2 regions of the Mesobacillus sp. S13 genome follow, and region 1 is predicted to be linked to the other one. Evidence: a T-box and tRNA genes for the amino acid it is inferred to sense, from the RefSeq annotation. Region 1 holds a T-box; the other holds one or more tRNA genes.
The links. A T-box is a leader RNA that pairs with one kind of tRNA and senses whether it is charged. The one in region 1 lies ahead of alaS (alanine--tRNA ligase), so its partner is inferred to be a tRNA-Ala.
Positions count from the first base shown of each region.

Region 2: it encodes a tRNA-Ala, which carries the amino acid that the T-box ahead of alaS (alanine--tRNA ligase) is inferred to sense. The anticodon was not compared.

Region 1 is NZ_CP084622.1:3,389,590-3,392,796, forward strand. It holds gene alaS (alanine--tRNA ligase) at 1-1,344, opposite strand, end outside; T-box leader at 1,420-1,631, opposite strand; gene LGO15_RS17430 (AI-2E family transporter) at 1,696-2,775, opposite strand; gene LGO15_RS17435 (YrzQ family protein) at 2,944-3,069, opposite strand; gene LGO15_RS17440 (hypothetical protein) at 3,103-3,207, opposite strand, start outside.
Region 2 is NZ_CP084622.1:33,062-36,268, reverse strand. It holds rRNA gene LGO15_RS00180 (23S ribosomal RNA) at 1-1,330, opposite strand, end outside; tRNA gene LGO15_RS00175 (tRNA-Ala) at 1,457-1,532, opposite strand; tRNA gene LGO15_RS00170 (tRNA-Ile) at 1,548-1,624, opposite strand; rRNA gene LGO15_RS00165 (16S ribosomal RNA) at 1,732-3,207, opposite strand, start outside.

The DNA.
Region 1 (3,207 bases):
GCCACCCTGCACTTGCATGGAACCGACATCCTGACGTGCAGCACGTGCTCTCTCACGCTGAAGCTCCATTTCTTTTTCAAAGCCTTCATGGTCGACCTTCAAGCCTTCTTCTTCAGCATATTCTTCTGTTAATTCAACAGGGAATCCATATGTGTCATATAGACGGAAGACATCCGCACCCTGAACCATGCCACTGCCTTTTTCTTTCTCCTTCTTGATCAGCTCGGAAAGAATCGCAAGGCCTTCGTTGAGCGTTTCATGGAAACGGTCTTCTTCATTCTTGATGACCTTCTGGATGAACTCTGTCTTTTCTTTTACTTCAGGATAGAAGTCATGCATGATTTCGCCAACAACAGGCACAAGCTCGTACATGAATGGACGGTTGATGTCCAGCTTTTTCGCATAACGTACAGCGCGGCGCAATAAACGGCGAAGTACATAGCCTCGGCCTTCATTCGAAGGAAGTGCACCGTCACCGACAGCAAAGGCTACCGTACGGATGTGATCGGCAATTACTTTAAATGCTTCATCCTTCTCTTTGGACTGTCCGTATTTTTCACCGGAGATTTCTTCAGTCGCATTGATGATTGGCATGAACAAATCTGTTTCAAAGTTTGTCGGAACGTCCTGTACGACAGAAGCCATACGCTCAAGCCCCATGCCTGTATCAATATTTTTCTTCGGCAGCGGAGTGTATGTTCCGTCAGGATTATGGTTGAATTCAGAGAACACAAGATTCCAAACCTCTAAATAACGATCATTTTCCCCTCCAGGATATAGTTCTGGATCTTCAGGGTCATTGCCATACTCAGGCCCTCTGTCATAGAAGATTTCTGTGTTCGGACCACTTGGACCTTCACCGATATCCCAGAAGTTCCCCTCAAGGCGGATGATGCGTTCTTCAGGAACACCGATTTTCTCTCTCCAGATATTGAATGCTTCGTCGTCCTCCGGATGAATGGTCACGGAAAGCTTTTCAGGATCAAAACCAATCCATTTTTCATCCGTAAGGAATTCCCATGCAAATTCAATTGCTTCTACCTTGAAATAGTCACCGATCGAGAAGTTTCCAAGCATCTCAAAGAATGTGTGGTGGCGCGCTGTCTTTCCGACATTTTCGATATCGTTTGTACGAATCGATTTTTGCGCATTAGTGATACGCGGGTTTGCCGGAATCACACGGCCATCAAAATACTTTTTCAATGTCGCTACACCACTGTTGATCCAAAGAAGGGAAGGATCATCATGAGGGACAAGCGATGCACTCGGCTCAATTGCGTGGCCCTTTTCCTTAAAGAAATCCAGATACATTTTCCTGATTTCAGCACCTGTCAGTTTTTTCATAAAACTAACCTCCTAAACCCAAATGAAATTTAAGCTTTCAGGGATTTTAGGCAACAAAAAAAGCCCTCATCCCTGGACAGGGACGAGAGCTTGCTCGCGGTACCACCCTGATTATGGACGCAAAGTCGTGCGCCCATCTCTCAAAAACGCTTTAACGCAGCTGCTACGGCAGGTTTTGCCTGCACTCCGGAATAGCCTTCTGTTATCCTTCACCGGGAATTCTCTCAGCCTGGGAATCCCTCTCTGGACGATGGTCTATAACATACTCGTTCCTTCTACATTTTTCGAATTATTAATCTATAGCCGAATTATATATAGCCTGTTGCACTTTGTCAAACGACTTGGCAAAAATTACGAGGGACGCTCTTTCTTTCTCTCAAGTATGATATGGTCTTTTGCATGAATGAGTGCCGCTCTTAGGACCACCAGGACAGGAACGGCAAGAATAAGGCCAAGGATGCCGCCTATCTCTTCTCCCGCCAGCAGCGCAAACATGATCATCAGCGGATGCATATGCAGGCTTTTACCGACAATGAGCGGGGACAAGATATTTCCCTCGAGAAACTGCAGTGAAAAGACAATTACGAGTGAAAGAAGCACCATTTTCACAGACATTGTTGCTGCGATGATCACAGCCGGAATCGCTCCAATGATGGGCCCGAAATATGGAATCACATTCGTGATCCCGACTATCGCTCCTAATAGCAGCGAATACTTGATGCCTGCCATCCAAAAAAACAAGGAGGAAAGGACACCAATGATTAGGCAAATGAGCAGCTGCCCACGGATATAGCTTCCGAGAGACTTATCGACCTCATGCAGGAACTTTGTGCCTGGCTGCCTCCACTGCCGGGGCGTCAGATACCAGGCCGCTTTTTTCATGACATCGAAATCCTTCAGCATGTAAAAAGCGATAAATGGGATCACTGCAATCGTCAAAATTGAATTAATGATATCCATCAGGAATGTCATCGTACCAGCGAGCACTCCATCAAGCCATTGTTCCATCCGGGTAATTCCATCCTCGATCCTCTCATGTATCCCTGCCGGCCAAGTGGAGGTCTGATCAACAATGTTATTGACCATTTGCCTATATTGCTCGGCAAAATACGGCGCATTCTCCGCTAAATCGCCCAGCTGACGGATCATTGCTGGTATCCCTTTGTAAAAAGCAAAACCAGCTCCGCCAAAAAATAAAATATAGATGACCAAGATCGAAACTCCGCGATGAAGCCCTCTTTGGTGAAGGGCTTCCACAATAGGGTGGAGGAGATATGTAATGAAGGCAGCCACAGAAAAAGGCACAAGCAGCGAAATCAAAATTTCCAAAAACGGAACCCATATGGCCTGCAATTTGATGAAAACAAAAAGCACAATGAATAAAAGGAGAAGGAATCCAAGCCGGTAATACCATTTCATCTGGATATTCATCATCTTCACCCTCCTTCCTGTTTATTCTTGAAAGAAAGGCGGTGGATTATGCATTTTAGTCTGTCTGTAGGTATTTTAATGCTTATTAGAACGTTCACACTGCATTCAAAGTAGTAAAAAACCCCTGTAAAAATCACAGGGGTTTAAAGTTAAGACTGTCGCTACATCTTAAAATAAAGCTTTGGTCATCTTCTTGCCTAGCTTTTTCATCTTCCTGCCAGACATCATATTATTGTTAGACGTATAGTTGTACGCTGCCATGCCAGCACCAAAAGCAATTACGGAGGTTAACATTTTATTCAATGTGCTTCACCTCTTCGATTTATTTTATATGCCGTATTGACGTTGATCTTCTTCAAATAAATCATCAAGTGAGCTCAATGTTCCATCTTCTTCGACTTGATGGGTATGGATCAAGCCTTTATTCAGAGA
Region 2 (3,207 bases), 1.4 Mb from region 1:
CTCACCCATCTTTCGCTACTCATACCGGCATTCTCACTTCTAAGCGCTCCACCAGTCCTTACGGTCTGACTTCAACGCCCTTAGAACGCTCTCCTACCACTGACATCTAAGATGTCAATCCACAGCTTCGGTGATACGTTTAGCCCCGGTACATTTTCGGCGCAGAGTCACTCGACCAGTGAGCTATTACGCACTCTTTAAATGGTGGCTGCTTCTAAGCCAACATCCTGGTTGTCTAAGCAACTCCACATCCTTTTCCACTTAACGTATACTTTGGGACCTTAGCTGGTGGTCTGGGCTGTTTCCCTTTTGACTACGGATCTTATCACTCGCAGTCTGACTCCCACGGATAAGTCTTTGGCATTCGGAGTTTGTCTGAATTCGGTAACCCGATGAGGGCCCCTAGTCCAAACAGTGCTCTACCTCCAAGACTCTTACAACGTGAGGCTAGCCCTAAAGCTATTTCGGAGAGAACCAGCTATCTCCAAGTTCGATTGGAATTTCTCCGCTACCCACACCTCATCCCCGCACTTTTCAACGTGCGTGGGTTCGGGCCTCCAGTTGGTGTTACCCAACCTTCACCCTGGACATGGGTAGATCACCTGGTTTCGGGTCTACGACCACATACTCATTCGCCCTATTCAGACTCGCTTTCGCTGCGGCTCCGTCTTCTCAACTTAACCTTGCATGTAATCGTAACTCGCCGGTTCATTCTACAAAAGGCACGCCATCACCCATGAACGGGCTCTGACTACTTGTAGGCACACGGTTTCAGGATCTCTTTCACTCCCCTTCCGGGGTGCTTTTCACCTTTCCCTCACGGTACTGGTTCACTATCGGTCACTAGGGAGTATTTAGCCTTGGGAGATGGTCCTCCCAGCTTCCGACGGGATTTCTCGTGTCCCGCCGTACTCAGGATCCACTCAGGAGGGAACGAAGTTTCAACTACAGGGTTTTTACCTTCTCTGACGGGCCTTTCCAGACCACTTCATCTACCCCGTTCCTTTGTAACTCCATGTAGAGTGTCCTACAACCCCAAGAGGCAAGCCTCTTGGTTTGGGCTATGTCCCGTTTCGCTCGCCGCTACTCAGGGAATCGCGTTTGCTTTCTCTTCCTCCGGGTACTTAGATGTTTCAGTTCCCCGGGTCTGCCTTCAATACCCTATGTATTCAGGTAAAGATACTGTTCCATTACGAACAGTGGGTTTCCCCATTCGGAAATCTCCGGATCAAAGCTTACTTACAGCTCCCCGAAGCATATCGGTGTTAGTCCCGTCCTTCATCGGCTCCTAGTGCCAAGGCATCCACCGTGCGCCCTTTCTAACTTAACCTAAAAGGTCATTTCTCTAATTGAATAGAGAGAAAACTAAAATGGCGATCACTCGGTTTTTCTTGGTTCTTCTTACTTACGATTATCTAGTTTTCAAGGAACAAATGCATGTGCTATAAAAGCGACATGGTGGAGCCTAGCGGGATCGAACCGCTGACCTCCTGCGTGCAAGGCAGGCGCTCTCCCAGCTGAGCTAAGGCCCCATTATGAAAGATATATGGTGGGCCTAAGTGGACTCGAACCACCGACCTCACGCTTATCAGGCGTGCGCTCTAACCAGCTGAGCTATAGGCCCATATATCATATAGAGAGGAATTACTCCCTCAAAACTAAACAAACAAGCAGTCAACAGTACGAACCAGAAGGTTCGCATTCCGATTGCCATTACGGCAATATCCTTAGAAAGGAGGTGATCCAGCCGCACCTTCCGATACGGCTACCTTGTTACGACTTCACCCCAATCATCTGTCCCACCTTAGGCGGCTGGCTCCAAAAGGTTACCCCACCGACTTCGGGTGTTACAAACTCTCGTGGTGTGACGGGCGGTGTGTACAAGGCCCGGGAACGTATTCACCGCGGCATGCTGATCCGCGATTACTAGCGATTCCGGCTTCATGCAGGCGAGTTGCAGCCTGCAATCCGAACTGAGAATGGATTTATGGGATTGGCTCGACCTCGCGGTTTTGCAGCCCTTTGTTCCATCCATTGTAGCACGTGTGTAGCCCAGGTCATAAGGGGCATGATGATTTGACGTCATCCCCACCTTCCTCCGGTTTGTCACCGGCAGTCACCTTAGAGTGCCCAACTGAATGCTGGCAACTAAGATCAAGGGTTGCGCTCGTTGCGGGACTTAACCCAACATCTCACGACACGAGCTGACGACAACCATGCACCACCTGTCACTCTGTCCCCCGAAGGGGAACGCCCTATCTCTAGGGTTGTCAGAGGATGTCAAGACCTGGTAAGGTTCTTCGCGTTGCTTCGAATTAAACCACATGCTCCACCGCTTGTGCGGGCCCCCGTCAATTCCTTTGAGTTTCAGCCTTGCGGCCGTACTCCCCAGGCGGAGTGCTTAATGCGTTTGCTGCAGCACTAAAGGGCGGAAACCCTCTAACACTTAGCACTCATCGTTTACGGCGTGGACTACCAGGGTATCTAATCCTGTTCGCTCCCCACGCTTTCGCGCCTCAGCGTCAGTTACAGACCAGAGAGCCGCCTTCGCCACTGGTGTTCCTCCACATCTCTACGCATTTCACCGCTACACGTGGAATTCCGCTCTCCTCTTCTGCACTCAAGTTCCCCAGTTTCCAATGACCCTCCCCGGTTGAGCCGGGGGCTTTCACATCAGACTTAAGGAACCGCCTGCGCGCGCTTTACGCCCAATAATTCCGGACAACGCTTGCCACCTACGTATTACCGCGGCTGCTGGCACGTAGTTAGCCGTGGCTTTCTGGTCAGGTACCGTCAAGGTACCGGCAGTTACTCCGGTACTTGTTCTTCCCTGACAACAGAGCTTTACGACCCGAAGGCCTTCATCGCTCACGCGGCGTTGCTCCGTCAGACTTTCGTCCATTGCGGAAGATTCCCTACTGCTGCCTCCCGTAGGAGTCTGGGCCGTGTCTCAGTCCCAGTGTGGCCGATCACCCTCTCAGGTCGGCTACGCATCGTTGCCTTGGTGAGCCGTTACCTCACCAACTAGCTAATGCGCCGCGGGCCCATCTGTAAGTGACAGCCGAAACCGTCTTTCAGCTTTCCCTCATGTGAGGGAAAGGATTATCCGGTATTAGCTCCGGTTTCCCGAAGTTATCCCAGTCTTACAGGCAGGTTGCCCACGTGTTACTCACCCGTCCGCCGCTGATCTTCAAAAGCAAGCTAATG